One region of the Megasphaera sp. SW808 genome, then DNA from elsewhere that is predicted to be linked to it. Evidence: a T-box and tRNA genes for the amino acid it is inferred to sense, from the RefSeq annotation. Region 1 holds a T-box; the other holds one or more tRNA genes.

What was found. A T-box is a leader RNA that pairs with one kind of tRNA and senses whether it is charged. The one in region 1 lies ahead of thrS (threonine--tRNA ligase), so its partner is inferred to be a tRNA-Thr.
Region 2: it has a tRNA-Thr gene. The T-box ahead of thrS (threonine--tRNA ligase) is inferred to sense a tRNA for this amino acid. The anticodon was not compared.

The regions. Positions count from the first base shown of each region.
Region 1 covers NZ_SJOT01000012.1:8,677-18,279, forward strand. Annotated here, with positions in the region: gene E0L13_RS06055 (glycosyl hydrolase family 18 protein) at 1-1,405, shown strand, start outside; gene leuS (leucine--tRNA ligase) at 1,490-3,967, shown strand; gene E0L13_RS06065 (CoA pyrophosphatase) at 4,041-4,655, shown strand; gene E0L13_RS06070 (acyl-CoA dehydrogenase) at 5,042-6,184, shown strand; gene E0L13_RS06075 (electron transfer flavoprotein subunit beta/FixA family protein) at 6,273-7,076, shown strand; gene E0L13_RS06080 (electron transfer flavoprotein subunit alpha/FixB family protein) at 7,099-8,118, shown strand; T-box leader at 8,276-8,493, shown strand; gene thrS (threonine--tRNA ligase) at 8,527-9,603, shown strand, end outside.
Region 2 covers NZ_SJOT01000004.1:29,574-39,176, reverse strand. Annotated here, with positions in the region: gene lonC (Lon family ATP-dependent protease) at 1-541, shown strand, start outside; gene dnaB (replicative DNA helicase) at 557-1,891, shown strand; gene sppA (signal peptide peptidase SppA) at 1,952-2,902, shown strand; gene E0L13_RS02485 (YIP1 family protein) at 2,899-3,459, shown strand; gene E0L13_RS02480 (QueG-associated DUF1730 domain-containing protein) at 3,421-4,341, opposite strand; tRNA gene E0L13_RS02475 (tRNA-Thr) at 4,535-4,610, shown strand; tRNA gene E0L13_RS02470 (tRNA-Tyr) at 4,616-4,701, shown strand; tRNA gene E0L13_RS02465 (tRNA-Met) at 4,708-4,783, shown strand; tRNA gene E0L13_RS02460 (tRNA-Thr) at 4,839-4,914, shown strand; tRNA gene E0L13_RS02455 (tRNA-Met) at 4,920-4,996, shown strand; gene tuf (elongation factor Tu) at 5,132-6,319, shown strand; gene E0L13_RS02445 (argininosuccinate synthase) at 6,507-7,739, shown strand; gene argH (argininosuccinate lyase) at 7,755-9,188, shown strand; gene E0L13_RS02435 (mechanosensitive ion channel domain-containing protein) at 9,252-9,603, opposite strand, start outside.

The sequences.
Region 1 (9,603 bases):
GTATTGGCTGCGACTGCCGCCGGCAAAGGATGGATCCGTCTTATGGAAGGATATGCAGGCGGCGCTGCGCCTGCCTGCGCGGCAAAGTGACGGCGAAACGAGTCTGAATATACGCCGTATTTACCGCACGATGGGCCTTTCCCTGACGTGGGAAGAGGGGAAGCGGGAGTTGATGCGGCCCGTGTCTCCGACTCGTATCGCTCCGGCGCTGCGTTCCTTGGAGGACAGCAATAGAACGGCGGTGTCTACTAACGCTGATACCAAAAAAGAGAAGAAAAAGAACAAGAAGAACCGGAAGAAGAAGGAACGAAAGATGGGATTGGTCTTGTTTTGGGATCCTCTCATGCAGGGAGATGAAAACCTGCCGTCCCTGGATACGGCGCAGCCTGTCATGTCGCCCTGCGCGTTCCGACTGACCGATCAGGGCGTAGCGCTGCGGCACGATGATTTCGCCATGCTGGCTGACGCCTATGCTGCGAAGGGCTACGCCATGTGGCCCCTCATCGACAATAACTTCGACCCGGCCCTGACCCATGCCGTATTGAGCGACGACAAGCTTCAGGACACGATGATTAAAGAACTGATAGGCTATGCGCTGCTGTACGATTTCAAGGGCTATAATATTGATTTTGAAAACATCAACTATGCCGACAAAGACAGGCTGACGGCTTTTGTAGGGCGTTTAAGCCGGGCCTGCCGGGCTTACGGTCTGAAATTGTCCATGGATGTGACGCCCATATCGAACAGTATGAACTGGTCCCGCGTGTACGACCGGGCGGCGCTGGCGCCTCATCTTGATTACCTGATGATTATGGCCTATGACCAGTTTGGCCGCACGAGCTCCGTAGCCGGCCCCGTAGCATCGTATCCCTGGGTAGAAAAGGCTGTGCAGAACGTGACGGCTATCGTGCCGGCGGAAAAGGTCGTCCTGGGCATGCCGCTGTACATGCGCCTGTGGTATGAAACGACGGAAGAACAGGACTTGCCTCTGGATATCAATGAATGGCCGCCTGTTGCCGGGACGGAGGGAGCGGCTGAGAAGAACGCTGCGGCAGAGGTTTTGGCGCCGCAAAGGAAGAACGAGGCGAAGGGCAAGACGGCCGTTTCCAAAGAGGCGAAGCCGAAGAAGCCGGTGCTGCTGGTACGGACGCTGCCCATGTCGGCCAGCGGGCTACTGCTTGAAAAATACAAGGACTACGTTACGTGGAACGACGAACTGGGCCTGTACTACATGGATTTGCCCTTGACGACGGGCCGGGTCCAGGTATGGTTTGAAGATGAAAAGTCCTTGACGGAAAAAGCTAAATTAATTACGAAATACAACCTCGGCGGCGCAAGTTTTTGGAGAAAAGGCTTCGAAGCGCCCCATTTTTGGCAGAGTTTTGCTCCGCAAGAATTGACTTGACGGCACGGGAACACTATAATAAGAAGAAGACCCTGCAGCAGCGCGGCACCGCCCACTGTACGCAGCGATAGGAGGCATAAGTAATTGGAAAAATATATTCCCCAAGAAATAGAAAAGAAATGGCAGCATAAATGGCTGGAAGACAAGACAGACCGTTGCCCCGACGACAACGGCAAGCCGCCGTATTATGTACTGGAAATGTTTCCGTATCCTTCGGGCAACCTCCACATGGGGCATGTCCGCAACTACACGATTGGCGACGTCATTGCCCGTTACCGCCGCATGAACGGCTACAACGTCCTGCATCCCATGGGCTACGACGCATTCGGCATGCCTGCTGAAAACGCGGCTATTAAGCACGGTACGCCGCCGGCAGACTGGACGTTCAGCAATATTGAAAACATGACGCGTCAGCAGAAGGCGCTCGGTCTTTCCTATGATTGGGACCGCGAAGTAGCTACGTGTCATGAAAAATACTATAAATGGACGCAGTGGATTTTCGAGCTGCTGTACAAGCAGGGCCTGGCATACCGCAAGGAAGCCAAGGTAAACTGGTGCGAAAAGTGCAATACCGTACTGGCCAACGAACAGGTTATCGACGGTTTGTGCTGGCGCTGTGATTCGCCTGTCGTCAAAAAGGATTTGAAGCAGTGGTTCTTCAAAATCACCGACTATGCTGATCGCCTTCTCGACGATTTGAAGCTCCTGCCCGGCTGGCCGGAACGGGTTAAGACGATGCAGAAAAACTGGATTGGCCGCAGTGAAGGGGCGGAATTCTCCTTTGAAATCCCGGAAATCGGCAAGTCCATTCCCATGTTCTCTACCCGTGTCGATACGATTTTCGGCGTCACGTATATCGTGCTGGCTCCGGAACACCCCTATGTAGAGGAATTGATTAAGGGACGGGAAAATGAAACGGAACTTCGTGCGTTTATTACGCGCATGAAGAATATGAACGACATCGAACGGACGTCGAACGAGGCCGAAAAAGAAGGGATGTTTACCGGCGCTTACGCTGTCAATCCCCTGAATAACGAGCAAGTGCCGATCTGGATTGCCAACTACGTCCTGGTAGATTACGGTACAGGCGCCGTCATGGGCGTTCCTGGCCACGACCAGCGCGACTGGGAATTCGCTAAAAAATTCAACCTGCCTATCCGCTTAGTTGTACAGAATAAAGACATGAGCCTCGATTTGGATACGATGGAAGGAGCTTACCACGACCCGGGCGTTCTGGTTAACTCCGGCGAATTCAACGGCCTGACTGACGAGGAAGGCCGCAAGGCCATTACGAAATGGCTCGTCGACCACAACCTCGGCAAGGGCACGGTCAATTTCAAGCTCCGCGACTGGCTCATTTCCCGTCAGCGCTATTGGGGCGCGCCGATTCCTATCATTTACTGCCCGAAATGCGGCGAACAGCTCGTGCCGGAAGATCAGCTGCCGGTTAAACTGCCGACAGACGTCCAGTTTACGGCCGGAGCCGTATCTCCCTTGGCAACGAGCGAAGAATTTGTTCATTGCACCTGCCCGAAATGCGGCGGCCCGGCGACGAGAGAAACCGATACGATGGATACCTTCGTATGCTCGTCCTGGTATTTCCTGCGCTATGCTGACGCCCGCAACGACGAACAGGCATGGGACCCGAAGAAGGCCAACCACTGGATGAACGTAGACCAGTACATCGGCGGCATCGAACATGCGATTCTGCACCTGATGTACTCCCGCTTCTTCATGAAGGTCTTCCACGACGCCGGCCTCGTCGACAACGTAGAACCGTTTGAACGCCTGCTGACCCAGGGCATGGTCCTCATGGACGGCAGCAAGATGTCCAAGTCGAAGGGCAACGTCGTGTCGCCGGAAGAAATCCTGGCTAAGTACGGCGCAGATACGGGACGGCTGTTTATCCTGTTTGCCGCTCCGCCGGAACGTGACCTCGAATGGTCCGATCAGGGCGTAGAAGGCTCGTACCGTTTCCTCAACCGCGTATGGCGCATTGTTCACCAGTATATCGACCTGGCGAAGAATGGTGAAAGCGGCCGTGATTTGACGGAAGCAGAAAAAGCGCTGCGCCTGCAGGAACACAGGACTATCGCCAAGGTGACGGAAGACGTTAAGGGCGTAGACGGTGACTACGCGCTGAATACGGCTGTCAGCTCGATTATGGAACTGGTTAATGCCATGTATGCCTATGTCGGCGCCAATACGACGATCCGCAGCGATGTGGCCTTGGAAGTCAACACGAATCTCTTGAAGCTCCTGGCTCCCTTTACGCCGCATATTACGGAAGAATTGTGGCAGATCGCCGGCTTTGACGGCAGCGTTCATGAACAGGAATGGCCGGAAGTCGATGCCAGTGCATTGGTTGTCGATGAAATCGAACTGCCCGTCCAGATTAACGGCAAGGTTCGCGAACGCATTACCGTTCCTGCTGAAATCGGTCAGGATGAATTGAAGGAACAGGTACTGGCTATGCCGCGCGTCAAGGACTTTACAGACGGCAAAACTATTGTCAAATTCATCGTCGTACCTAAAAAAATCATCAATATCGTTGTAAAATAAGTGCAGCAATATATGAAGCATAGAGGAGGATGTCTGAACGGCATCCTCTTTTTTTACCATAAGGAGGATGGTCATGGATATGTTTGCGCCCTGGCCGGAACGGATTGTCCGGCAAAACCCCTGCATGAATACGGTGCCGTGCGCCGTGCTGGCTCCTGTCGTCTGCGTGGACGGCGAAGAACATCTGGTATTCGAGGTACGCAGCAGTAAGCTGAGCTGGCAGCCCGGAGATATCTGCTTTCCCGGCGGCGTCATAGAAAAAAGCGACAGCAGCCCGTTGGAAGCGGCCCTAAGGGAAACGCAGGAGGAATTAGGCGTCAGCCCTTCTCATATTCACGTCTGGGGGCCTCTGGATTACGTCGAGTCTCCTGTCGGCGTAAAGATATATCCCTTTGCGGCGTATATCGACACGACGGATTTCGTCATCAGCAGAGGAGAAATAGACCATATCTTTACCGTGCCGCTGGACTGGTTTGCTGCCCATGAGCCGGAAATCGCCCAGGTCGAACTGGCAACGCGGCCGGGGCCGGGGTTTCCGGCGGGACTGCCTGTATCGAACCAAGTGGGATGGAAAAAACGAAGTACCTATAATGTGATCTTCTATGCATATAAAGAATACAAAATATGGGGGATTACGGCCCAGATTCTTGACAACTTCAGGGGGATTCGTGATATAATAAACATGTAGCTTTCCTTAATTTTTGCATCAAGTATAATTTGCTATACGTAATATTAAAGGTGGAACAAATTCATCTCTGCAGGGTATCTCTGTGCTGCAGGGGGACAGAACGAAGAACGGTATACCTATTTCACAGTTGAATCATTTCGGCATTTGTCAAGGTGTTTTTTACACATTTTCACAGGTAGTCCGAAAAAGTCTGATTAAAAGTTAATAATTACAAAAAGGCATAGCTATATTCTGCCTTAGGCGGGATTTGCTATTGATTTAACATGTGAAAAGTTGTACAATTCAGGTGTAAGCACTTAAAGGTTGTGTATATGTGCCCCAAACAGTATGCACTGCACGGGAACGTTTCACTATTCACACTATTATTTAAGGAGAGTGGAAGTATCATGAATTTTAACTTGACAGACGTACAACAGGAATTTGTAAAATTGGCTAAAGACTTTGGCGAAAAGAAATTGGCCCCGACGATTACGGAACGCGACCATCAGGGTATTTTCGACCGTGCTCTCGTTGACGAAATGCTCAGCCTCGGCTTGGCTGGTGCTTATTTCGAAGAAAAATACGGCGGCGCTGAATGCGACGTATTGAGCTACATCCTGGCCGTTGAAGAATTGGCTAAATACGATGCTGGTATGTCCATCACCTTGTCCGCTCATGTATCCCTCTGCATCAACCCGATTTGGCAGTTTGGTACGGAAGAACAGAAAGAAAAATACCTGCCCGGCTTGATCGAAGGCACGAAACTCGGCGCATTCGGCTTGACAGAACCGAACGCTGGTACTGATGCTTCCGGCCAGCAGACCGTTGCTACGAAAGACGAAAACGGCGACTACATCCTGAATGGCTCCAAAGTATTCATCACGAATGCCGGCGAAGCTGACGTTTACATCGTATTCGCTATGACCGATAAATCCCAGGGCACGAAGGGCATCAGCGCCTTCATCATCGAAAAAGGCTGGGAAGGCTTCACATTCGGCAAGAAAGAAGACAAATTGGGCATCCATACTTCCCAGACGATGGAATTAGTATTCCAGAACGTAAAAGTTCCGAAAGAAAACCTCCTCGGCGGCGAAGGCAAAGGCTTCAAAGTTGCTATGATGACCTTGGACGGCGGCCGTATCGGCGTTGCTGCTCAGGCTCTCGGCATTGCAGAAGCTGCTTTGAACGATGCAGTTGAATACTCCAAACAGCGTGTTCAGTTCGGCAAACCGCTTTGCAAATTCCAGTCCGTTTCCTTCAAACTGGCTGACATGAAGATGAAGATTGAAGCTGCTCGTAACCTCGTTTACAAAGCTGCTTTCTTGAAACACGAAGGCCAGCCGTTCACGGTTGACGCTGCTATCGCTAAGAGATTCGCTTCCGACGTAGCTATGGAAGTTTCCGTTGAAGCTGTTCAGATCTTCGGCGGCTATGGCTACAGCGAAGAATATCCGGTTGCTCGTCATATGCGTGACGCTAAGATCACTCAGATCTATGAAGGCACCAACGAAGTTCAGTTGATGGTAACATCCGGCGCTTTGTTGCGGTAAGCAATTTTTAAGGTTTATGATACGGGCTTGGTCTGAAAAGACCAAGCCTGTTGAATAAAAAGATACTTTTTTTAGGAGGCAAACGTAAATGGAAATATTGGTATGTGTCAAACAAGTTCCGGACACAGCAGAAGTTAAGATTGACCCCGTAAAACATACCGTCATTCGTGCTGGTGTTCCTAACATTTTCAACCCCTTTGACCAGAACGCTTTGGAAGCAGCTTTGCAGTTGAAGGACAATCAGGGTGCAAAGGTTACTGTCCTTTCCATGGGTCCCCCGCAGGCAAAAGACGTATTGCGCGAAGCTCTGGCAATGGGCGCTGACGACGCTTATCTCCTGACAGACCGCAAAGTTGGCGGCTCTGATACATTGGCTACAGGTTATTGCCTGGCTCAGGCTGTTAAAAAAGTTGCTGAACTCAAAGGCATCGAACAGTTCGATATCATCCTTTGCGGCAAACAGGCTATCGACGGCGACACGGCTCAGGTTGGCCCGCAGATCGCTTGCGAACTCGGCATTCCTCAGATTACATATGCTGCCGAAATCAAAGTTGAAGGCACGACTGTAACGGTTAAACAGCAGAACGAAGAAGGCTACATCGTAACGGAAGCTCAGTTCCCCGTTTTGATTACAGCCGTTAAAGAATTGAACGAACCGCGCTTCCCGACCATCCGTGGTACGATGAAAGCAAAACGTCGTGAAATTCCTGAATTGTCTGCTGCTGACATCAACGCTGACGAATCTCAGATTGGTTTGAGCGGTTCTCCGACAAAAGTTCGTAAGATTTTCACACCGCCTCAGAGAACACAGGGTCTCGTTATTAACGAAGAAGACGCCCAGGTAGCAGTAGATCAGTTGATGGCTAAATTGACTGAAAACAAAATCATCTAATTTCTAAGGAGGAACAGTGAAAATGGATTTAGCAGAATACAAAGGCGTATATGTAATCGCTGAACAATTCGAAGGCAAATTACGTAACGTATCTTTCGAACTGTTGGGCCAGGGCCGTAAATTGGCTGACGGCATCGGTGACGAAGTAGGTGCGGTACTGATTGGTTATAACGTAAAACCGTTGGCACAGGAACTCATCGCTCATGGCGCTCACAAAGTATATGTATATGACGATGAAAAATTGGCTAACTACAACACAACGGCTTACTCTAAAGTTCTGTGCGACTTCTTCCATGAAGTTAAACCGAACGTATTCCTCGTAGGCGCTACGAACATCGGCCGCGATCTCGGCCCCCGCGTCGCTAACTCCCTGAAAACGGGCTTGACGGCTGACTGCACGGGTCTTTCCGTTGACGAAGACGGCAAGACGATCGTTTGGACTCGTCCGGCTTTGGGCGGCAACATCATGGCTGAAATCATTTGCCCGGATAACCGTCCGCAGATGGGTACTGTTCGTCCGAACGTATTCAAAAAACCGGAAGCTGATCCGAGCGCTACAGGCGAAGTTATCGAAATGGAAGCAAAACTTTCCGACGCTGACTTCATGACGAAATTCGTTGAACTCATTAAAATGGGCGGCGAAGGCGTTAAGATCGAAGAAGCTGACGTTATCGTTGCCGGCGGCCGCGGCATGAACGGCGCTGAACCGTTTGTTGGCGGCGGTATCCTGAAAGAATTGGCAGACGTATTGGGCGGCGCTGTCGGCGCATCCCGTGCAGCTGTTGACGCTGGCTGGATCGACGCTCTCCATCAGGTTGGCCAGACAGGTAAGACTGTTGGCCCGAAACTCTACATCGCTTGCGCTATTTCCGGTGCTATTCAGCACTTGGCAGGCATGACGGGTTCTGACTGCATCATCGCTATCAACAAAGACGAAGATGCTCCGATCTTCAAAGTTTGCGACTACGGTATCGTTGGCGACGCTTTCGAAGTAGTTCCCAAACTCACAGCAGCTATTAAAGCAGCCAAAGGTATGGCATAATACCTAGATTTCCATAAGCCTAAAAAAGGACTGTCTTCGGGCAGTCCTTTTTACGTAGCTGCAGTTCTTTAAGTTCTTAATTTGAAGTAAAAAAAGACTAAAGTTTCTTGACAAGGTACATCGTACGTCGTATAATTTACGCATACATAGAAATATGTAACAAGCCTTGAAAAGGACATGATATTTTCAGCGGCTTTATCAGAGAGGGGCATAGTTGGTGTGAGTGTCCTTAAAGCGTGAAAGTGTTACCCCCTTGGAGCTAATCGCCGGAAGTTGCAGTACGGCGGTTCGGTCGCCACGTTATAGCGTTTGAGTACATCGGTATTTTACTGATGAACTAGGGTGGAACCACGTGAGCATGCTCTCGTCCCTTGAGGACGGGAGCTTTTTTATTAAGGAGGATGTATTATGGCAGAATTAGTGTTAAAAGACGGCAGCAAAAAAGTATTTGCCGACGGCATTTCGTTGTATGATGCCGCAAAAGAGCTGAGCAACAGCTTGGCTAAGAAAGTATTGGTAGCGAAAGTCAATGGAGACGTAACGGATTTGCGGGAAACCATCGTCGACGGTTCTACCGTTGAATTCCTGACTTTTGACGCCCAGGAAGGGAAGGACACGCTCCGCCATACGGCATCCCATATCATGGCGCAGGCCGTTCAGCGTTTGTTCAAGGATGTTAAACTCGCTATCGGCCCGTCCATCGAAAACGGTTTTTACTACGATTTCGATACGGAACACCGGTTTACGCAGGAAGATTTCGCCTCCATCGAAGCAGAAATGGAAAAAATCGTCAAAGAAAATCTCGCTTTGACGAAAGAAGTCGTATCCCGCGACGAAGCGCTGAAAATGTTTAAAGACGCCGGTCAGGACTACAAGGTAGAATTGATTGAAGACCTGCCGGAGGGCGAACAGATTTCCTTATACCGCCAGGGAGATTTCGTCGATTTGTGCGCAGGACCGCACTGCGAAACGACGGGCCGGGTCAAAGCTTTTAAGCTGCTGACGGTGGCCGGTGCGTACTGGCGCGGCGATGAACATAATAAGATGCTTCAGCGTATTTACGGCACGGCTTTCGAAAAGAAAGACGACTTGGATGCATATCTGCACATGCTGGCTGAAGCGGAAAAGCGTGACCATCGTAAATTGGGCAAGCAGCTCGACTTGTTCAGCTTCCACGAAGAAGGCCCGGGCTTCCCGTTCTTCCACGCAAAAGGCATGGTTCTCCGCAAGACGCTGCTCAAATTCTGGTATGAACTGCACGATGAAGCGGAATACGACGAAATCAGCACGCCGACGATCCTGAGCCGCCACCTGTGGGAACAGTCCGGTCACTGGGATCATTACCGTGACAATATGTACTTCACGACTATCGACGACGAACCGTACGCGATTAAGCCGATGAACTGCCCCGGCGGTATCCTCGTATATAAGAGCGACGTCCATAGTTATCGTGATTTCCCCATGCGGATGGCTGAATTAGGCCTG
Region 2 (9,603 bases), on a different contig from region 1:
AAAGGCGAGCGACGTGCCGGCTGTGGGGAAAATATTCGGCCTCGGAGTTTCGGGATATTTAGGCTCGGCGATTGAAATCGAAGCCGTCGCCTTTCCCGCCCGTGAAGCCGGCAAGGGCTATTACCGCTTCAACGATACGGCCGGCTCAATGGCCAAGGACTCCATGTTCAACGCCGCCGCCGTAGTGCGCAGCGTGACGGGCAAGGAACTGTCCGATTACGACGTCAATATCAATTTTGTCGGCGGCGGGAACATCGACGGCCCGTCGGCAGGCTGCGCGATTACGACGGCCCTCATCTCGGCTATTACGCAGACGCCGATCCGACAGGATGTGGCCGTTACGGGCGAAATTTCCGTGCGGGGACAGGTAAAGCCCGTCGGCGGCGTATTTGAAAAGGCCTACGGCGCCTGCCAGGCCGGCATGAAGGCCATCGTCATTCCTAAGGACAATGGGCAGGATATTCCGGAGCACCATCTGGATTTGGATATACGCTGCGCTGAAACGATTCAGGACGTATTGGATGTTATGTTTGTAAAGTAGGAGTGTGCATAGACTATGGAGCAGCGGATTCCGCCGCAGAACGTAGAAGCGGAGCAGGCCGTGCTCGGCGCGATGATGCTGGAGCACAACGCCGTCGTAGCCGCTATGGAAAAGCTGCGGCCCGGCGATTTTTACAGGGAAGTGCATCGGACGATTTTCGAAGCCATGGAGCACCTGCACCATGACAACAAGGAAGTCGATGTCATTACCCTGCCGGAAGAGCTGCGGCGCATGAAGAAGCTCGACGACGTCGGCGGCCTGGAGTACATCCTCAGCCTGCCGAACCTGGTCGCGACGGCCGCGAATATCGAATATCACGCCAATATCGTGGCGGAAAAGGCCCTGGCCCGCAATATTATTACGACGTGCACCGAATTGACCTCGGAGGCTTACGACGGCGAGAAAGAGCCGGAGGATTTGCTGGACGACGCCGAACGGCGTATCTTACAGATTTCCGAGAGCAAGCGGCGGGGAGACTTCGCGCCTGTCGGCGTCGTCGTCGAAGAAACGCTGGACAAGATCACCAAGCTGTACGAAAATAAGGCGGGCATTACGGGCCTGCCTACGGGATTTCGCGATTTAGACCGCCTGACGTCGGGGCTGCAGCCGTCAGATTTAATCCTCGTCGCGGCTCGTCCGAGCATGGGGAAGACGGCCTTTACCCTGAATATCGCCCAGAACGTAGGCGTAAAGCAGCATAAGACCGTGGCCTTCTTTTCCTTGGAAATGTCTCAGGAGCAGCTCGTACAGCGTCTGCTGTGCCAAATCGCCCACATCGATTCGCAGAAGCTGCGCACGGGCCAGCTCAACAGCGACGATGAGTGGACGAAGCTGACCGATGCCTGTGATAAATTGTATCAGGCGCCTATTTACATCGACGATACGCCGGGCATTTCCGTGACGGAGATGCGCTCCAAGGCCCGCCGTCTCAAGGCGGAGCACGGTCTGGACCTGATCATCGTCGACTATCTGCAGCTCATGCAGGGGCGCAACTCCGAAAGCCGCCAGCAGGAAATTTCCGAAATTTCCCGTTCGCTGAAGGCTCTGGCCCGGGAGCTCAAGGTGCCTCTCATCGCCCTGTCGCAGCTCAGCCGAAGCGTAGAAAGCCGGCAGGATAAGCGGCCTATGCTCAGCGACCTGCGCGAATCGGGCGCGCTGGAACAGGACGCCGATATCGTGTCGTTTTTATATCGCGAAGATTATTATGATAAGGAAACGGAAAATCAGCATATTACGGAAATCATACTGGCCAAGCACCGCAACGGCCCCGTCGGTTCTGTAAAGCTGTACTTCAAGGGCGAATATACCTTATTCTTGAATTTGGATACGACCCATGAAGACCGTTTGTAATGCGTAAGGGATAGAGAGCTGTCGCTCTTGCGTCCCTTATTTTTGTATAGAGGAGGCCCTATGGAAAAGCAGAAAAAAATCCGCATTGCCGGCGTCGTTGCGGCAGTGCTGTTTATCGCCGTTGCCGCGGCCGGCTCCCTGTCCCGCTCGGACAGCGTGCGGAAGCTGTATCAGGAGCCGCGCGTAGCCGTTATCCGCGTCAATGGTCCGATTGTCGGCGGCGATGACGCCGATATGGCTTGGGGAAGCCCGTCTTCGACGACGTCGGGCGCACTGATGCGCCAGTTCCGCAAGGCCAGGCAGGATGACAGCGTACAGGCCGTGCTGCTGCGCGTCAACAGCCCCGGCGGCAGCGCGGCGGCGACGCAGGAAGCGGCGGCAGAGCTGCAGAAGCTGAAGGATTCCGGCAAGCCCGTCGTCGTATCCATGGGCGATACGGCCGCGTCGGGGGCCTACTGGCTGGCGGCTTACGGAGATAAAATATACGCCAATCCTTCGACGATTACGGGAAGCATTGGCGTGTATATGTCGTATTATGATGTGCAGGGCCTGAGCGAAAAGCTGGGCGTACGGGAAGAAAAAATCAAATCCGGACCCCATAAGGATATTTTTTCGCCCTTCCGTCCGATGACCGAGGAGGAACGGCAGCTGACCCAGAATATGGTCGACGACATGTATGAGCAGTTTGTCGCTGTCGTGGCCGAGCAGCGCCATATGGACAGCGAAAAGGCGCGGTCCCTGGCTGACGGCCGGGTATTTACGGGCGTACAGGCGAAGGAGGCAGGCCTCGTCGACGAGCTGGGGAATTATTACGACGCCTTAGGTTATGCAGGGACATTGATTCACGCCAATTCGGACAAGGTGGCGACGGTGACATACGACGACGCCTTCTCCTGGGAGCAGCTGGTGTCCGGAAAGATAACAGCGTCTTCTCTGGCCGAAGGGCTGTATGAAGCCGGACAGAGAATTCCCTTCCCCCTTATGATATGGAAAGGAGCGCGTCAGCAATGAGATATTACCTTGAAGAAGCCTTAGCCCTGGCCTACGGCATCGTCGTATCGCCTAAGGAAACGCTGGCCGTCATCGTTCCGGAGCAGCGCTTTCGCGAAGGCGTCGTCGTATGGTCCCTTTCGGTGCTGCTTTCGGTCGTGTCCGTATGGGCGCAGTGGCAGGATGCGGCAGTGTGGACGGCTGTGGCCATGTACGGCGGAGCGGCCTTCTGTTTTGCCGCGCGCATCTTGCTGTATCATGGAGCCGCCCGCCTTCTCGGGCGAAACGGGTCTATGAAAAGCCTGGCCGCGGCCCTCTGCTTTACGGAAATCCCCCTCAATTTAGCGACATTAGCCGGCAGCTTCGTATTCGTAGCGCCGGAGCTGCTGGTGCAGGCCGTGTCGCTGGCGGCAGGCGTCTGGGCCCTGGTATTGGACGTATGGGCCGTCAAAGAAACGTACGCCATGGGGACGGGACGAAGTATTGCCGTTCTGCTGCTGCCCCTGGCTGCCGTGGCCGTCTTGGCTGCCGTCGTCTTGTTATACGTCGTCTTTGCCGTCGTTTCGATTTTTAGTTGACGCGGCGTCCGGCTTAGCCGCATATTCCAGATTGCGGAGCAGCACCTTTTTGCCGCGCCAGGCGAAGGCCCGGTCGCCGAAGGCCTGCTGGAACTGTTTGTTGGACAGCGATTCGATATCCGAAGGGCAAAGCTGGGACAGGCGGTTCCGGTAAAATTCCGGAAGAGGCGTCGCCTTGGCGCCGGCATTGTGGGGACACGATTCCTGACAGACGTCGCAGCCGAAGATGAGCGGCGTTTTTTCTATACATCGTATTTCAGGCAGCGTAAGGCTGCCTTTTTTTTGCGTAATATACGATTTGCAGCGGCTGTAATCGTACGCGCCGCCGGCAAAGCATTGTCCCGGACAGGCCGACTGGCAGGCGCCGCAATGGCGGCATTCCTTTGGCAGGGGCTGGTCCGGCGCAAAGGGAAGGGACGTGAGGATGCTGCCGATAAAGACATAGGAGCCGTACGTATCGTTGATGAGACAGCGATTGTCTCCGAAAAATCCCAAGCCGGCCTGATAGGCCAGCCAGCGGTCTGACAACGGGGACGTATCGACGATGCAGTGCTGCTCGCTGCCGGGGTATTGCCGCTGCAGATATGCGGCGATTTGATCTAAATAGGCGCCGACGACGGCATGATAGTCTGCGCTCCGGCAATAGAGGGAGAGATTGGCCTGTTCTGTCTGCGCCGTGTAATAGGGAACTAAGACGACGATGACGGAACGGCACGACGGGAGAAGGCGACGCGGCTCGTATCGCTCGTCTCCTGTGCCGGCGGCCAGCGGGCACGGCGGTTCTTCAGCATAGGGCGGCCGGGGCAGATCGGCCGGGGCGACGCCGGCGCAGTCCAACCCAAGGGCGGCGGCAAACCGTTTTATATCTGTGCTGTCTATCATATAAAAATATCCTCCAAAATTTTTGAACTTATCTCTTGCTTTTTTCTATAGAGTATAGTATACTATCCAAGTCAGCGGTTTTAAAGACTTCTTTAAAAGAAAAGCTTTTGAAGAAAGAAAAAACTTCTGAAAAATGTCTTGACAGAATCGAGATTATCCAGTATAATCAATTACGTTCTGTGAGACAGGACATGCCGACATAGCTCAATTGGCAGAGCAACTGACTTGTAATCAGTAGGTTGTAGGTTCAAGTCCTATTGTCGGCTCCAGGTATGGTGGGGTTCCCGAGTGGCTAAAGGGAGCAGACTGTAAATCTGCCGGCGACTGCCTTCGAAGGTTCGAATCCTTCCCCCACCACCATATCATCGCGGGGTGGAGCAGTTGGTAGCTCGTCGGGCTCATAACCCGAAGGTCGTAGGTTCAAGTCCTGCCCCCGCTACCAAATTTTTACTGCAAGGCAGTAAAGAAAAACTGTATATGTGCTTTGAACGGTGTAAGCTGTTGTAGCTCAGTCGGTAGAGCGTATCCTTGGTAAGGATAAGGTCACCGGTTCAATCCCGGTCAATAGCTCCAAACATGGCGGCTTAGCTCAGTTGGCTAGAGCATGCGGTTCATACCCGCAGTGTCCAGAGTTCGAATCTCCGAGCCGCCACCACATTTATAACCTCGTTTTACGAGGTTATTTCTATATGCAATACTATTTTTTTCTGAAAACAGAGCAAAAATAGATATTGTGTGATAGAATACAATATAGATGGTAAATTTTTTCCTAAAGGAGGAAATCAGTAAAATGGCAAAAGAACATTACGAAAGAACCAAACCCCATGTTAACATCGGCACGATTGGTCACGTTGACCATGGCAAAACGACGTTGACGGCTGCTATTACGAAAGTATTGTCCGAAAAAGGCTATGCTAAATTCGAAGACTATGCCGATATCGATAAGGCTCCGGAAGAACGCGAACGCGGCATTACGATCAACACGGCTCACGTTGAATATGAAACGGACAACCGTCACTATGCTCACGTTGACTGCCCGGGCCACGCCGACTATGTTAAGAACATGATCACCGGCGCTGCTCAGATGGACGGCGCTATCCTCGTCGTAAGCGCAGCTGACGGCCCGATGCCCCAGACTCGCGAACACATCCTGTTAGCCCGTCAGGTAGGCGTACCGGCTATCGTCGTATACCTCAACAAAGCCGACCAGGTTGACGACCCCGAACTGATCGAACTCGTAGAAATGGAAGTCCGCGACCTCCTGAGCTCCTACGATTTCCCCGGCGACGATGTACCTATCGTCGTAGGCTCTGCACTGAAAGCCCTCGAAGGTGACGAAGAAGCAAAACAGTCTATCCTCAAACTGATGGACGAAGTAGACGCATACATCCCGACGCCGGATCGTCCGACGGACAAACCGTTCCTGATGCCTGTTGAAGACGTATTCACGATTACGGGCCGCGGCACCGTAGCAACGGGCCGTGTAGAACGCGGTACGGTTAAAGTAGGCGACGCAGTCGAAATCGTAGGCTTGTCCGACGAACCGAAACAGACCGTCGTAACGGGCGTAGAAATGTTCCGTAAGCTCCTCGACCTGGCAGAAGCCGGCGACAACATCGGCGCGCTGCTCCGCGGCATCGACCGTAAGGAAATTGAACGCGGCCAGGTATTGGCAAAACCGGGTTCGATTCATCCGCACACGACGTTCAAAGCGCAGGTATACGTTTTGACGAAGGACGAAGGCGGCCGTCATACGCCGTTCTTCAACGGCTACCGTCCGCAGTTCTACTTCCGCACGACGGACGTAACGGGCGTTATCAAACTGCCGGAAGGCACGGAAATGTGCATGCCTGGCGATAACGTAAAGATGGACGTAGAACTGATTACGCCGATCGCTATTGAACCGGGCCTCCGCTTCGCTATCCGCGAAGGCGGCCGTACGGTAGGTGCAGGCGTCGTATCCGAAATCGAAGCATAATTCGCCTAAGATCACGAACTGACTGAAATATAGAAAGAGCTGCAAGCATTGACTTGCGGCTCTTTTTTAAATATCTTACAAAAATTTATGCAATATACTTGCATATTATTCCAAATGGGTGTATACTAACACCCGTAGACAAGAATAGCAGTTACAGTATGTATGTTGCATAGAGGAGGAAGTTATCATGAGTGAAATCAAAAAAATTGTCTTAGCCTATTCCGGTGGTTTGGATACGTCCGTCATTATTCCCTGGTTGAAAGAAAATTATTCCGGCGCGGAAGTCATCGCGGCCTGCGCCGACGTAGGGCAGCCCGACGACTTTGAAGCTATTGAAAAGAAAGCTTACGCTTCCGGCGCTTCCAAAGTATACATCATGGATATTAAAAAGGAATTCCTGGAAGAATATGTTTGGCCGACAGTAAAAGCCGGCGCCGTATATGAAGGCAAATATCTGTTAGGTACGTCCTTCGCCCGGCCTCTCATTTCCAAGAAGCTCGTCGAAATCGCCAAGCAGGAAGGCGCCGACGCCATCGCTCACGGCGCGACCGGCAAGGGCAACGACCAGGTTCGGTTCGAATTGACCGTAAAGGCCCTGGCTCCGGAAATAAAGCTCATTGCTCCCTGGAGAATGTGGGATATGAAATCCCGTGAAGACGAATTGGTTTACGCTGAAAAACACGGCGTGCCCATCGATTATAAATCGGAAGAAAATCCCTATCCGTACAGCATGGACTGGAATATCTGGCATCTGAGCCACGAAGGCGACGATTTGGAAAATCCGGCCAACGCACCGAAGGATATGGTGTACATGGTCACGACGCCGCCGGAAAAAGCTCCCGACGTTCCCGAATACGTTACGATTGATTTCGAACAGGGCGTTCCCGTCGCCGTCAACGGCCAGAAGATGGGCGCCGTCGAACTCTTGACGGAACTCAACGCAATCGGCGCGAAAAACGGCGTCGGCATTGTCGATATCGTAGAAAACAGACTGGTCGGCATGAAGAGCCGCGGTATTTATGAAAACCCCGGCGGAGCGATTATCATGTACGCGCACAGAGAATTGGAATACCTGTGCTTAGACCGGGATACGTATCACTATAAAGAAAAGGTCGCCAACGAATACGCCGAACTCGTATACGACGGCAAATGGTTCTCGCCGCTGCGGGAAGCGCTGGACGCTTTCGTCAACGAAACGCAGAAAACCGTTACAGGCACGGTTAAATTGAAACTTTATAAGGGCAACATCATGAGCGCCGGCTCTACGTCGCCGTATTCCCTGTACAGCGAAGAATACGTCACCTTCGGCGAAGACGACGTATACGATCAGACCGACGCGGAAGGCTTCATCAACCTCTTCGGCCTGCCGCTCAAGATGCGGGCCCTCATGAAGCAGCACGCAGAAAAAGCAGGAAAATAAGGAGAGACTAGTACTATGAAATTATGGGGCGGCCGGTTTACGAAGGCCACGGATAAAAGCGTAGAAGAGTTTAACGCCTCCATCCAGTTTGACTGCCGCATGTATGCGGAAGATATTTGCGGCAGCATCGCCCACGCGACGATGCTGGAACGGCAGGGCATTATTTCTTCGGCAGATAAGGATGCGATCGTAGCCGGTCTGAAAGCCATCTACGAGCAAATTGAACAAGGTGAATTTGAATTTTCCGTCGAGCTGGAAGACATTCATATGAATATCGAAAAGCGCCTGACCGACGCCATCGGCGAAGCGGGCAAACGGCTTCATACGGGCCGGAGCCGCAACGACCAGGTAGCGCTGGACACGCATATGTACGCGCGCCGGGAAATCGCCGCGATTGCGAAATTGATTATCCAGCTGCAGAAATCCATCGTCAAAGCGGCGGAGAAGTACGGCGACGTCATCATGCCGGGCTATACCCATCTGCAGCGGGCCCAGCCCATCTTGTTCAGTCATCACCTGATGGCCTATTTCTCCATGCTGTCCCGTGATTTTGCTCATTTGAAATACGCTTGGGATATGGCCGATATGATGCCTCTCGGCGCAGGCGCGCTGGCCGGCACGACGTATCCCCTGGATCAGCCCTTCGTGGCCCGTACGCTCCATTTTGGCAAGATTTACGACAACAGCCTCGATGCCGTCAGCGACCGGGACTACATCATCGCCTTTCTGGAATTTGCGGCCCAGCTCATGATGCATTTGAGCCGGCTGTCGGAGGAATTCATCCTCTGGTCGTCGTCGGAATTCAAGTTCATTGAATTGGACGATTCCCACTGCACTGGTTCCTCCATTATGCCGCAGAAGAAGAACCCCGATATCTGCGAGCTCGTCCGCGGCAAGACGGGCCGGTTCTACGGCCATCTCATGGGTGTGCTGACGATGATGAAGGGGATTCCCATGGCCTACGACAAGGACATGCAGGAAGATAAGGAAGGCTTGTTTGACGCCGTCGACAACCTGAAATTTGCCCTTACGATTTACGCCGCCATGATCGACAAGATGACGGTCAACGGGCAGCATATGCGCGACGTATTGGAAAGCGATTTTTCCAACGCAACGGACATGGCCGACTATTTGGCCAAAAAGGGACTGCCCTTCCGCGAAGCCCACGCCGTCGTCGGCAAGGCCGTTCATTACTGCATCGAGCAGGGGAAGGTGCTGCAGCAGCTCACGCTGGACGAACTGCAGTCCATGAGCCCCCTCTTTGCCGAAGACATTCACCACTTCTTGGACATCGAAACGTGCGTAAACCAGCGCAATACGTATAACGGCACGTCTCCGGCCTCGGTAAAGCGCCAGTGCGAAGCCGGCCGCGGAGCCATCGCCGCTGAGGAAGAAACAGCTTCGCTGTGGAACGATACGGTAGCTTCGGTGTACGAGTTGTTGAAATAATAAAACAAGATATGACAAAAGGCCATCGCTTGGTGCGGTGGCCTTTTTGCTGTGCGGTGAATCTTAGTTGTCTTTTTGTTCTGTTTTCTGGACATATACGACGCGCTGCGGGTAAGGGATTTCGATGCCGTTGGCGTCGAAGGCGTCTTTTACGGCCGACATGATGTCGTACGTCGTGGGGATGACGTCCTGGCGTCGTACCTTGGGATAGGCGGCGATGCGGACGGAGTTGTCGGCGAATTCTTTAATGCCGATTTCCAACGTGTCGTTGTTGAGAATTCGCGAGTCTCTGGCAAATATATCCTTCAAGACGGCGATGGCCTTGTGATGGTCATTATTGTAGCTGATGTCGAAGAGGAAGGGAATAAACCGTTCGTCCAAATAGGAGCTGTTCGTGACCTGGGAAGAGGTGATG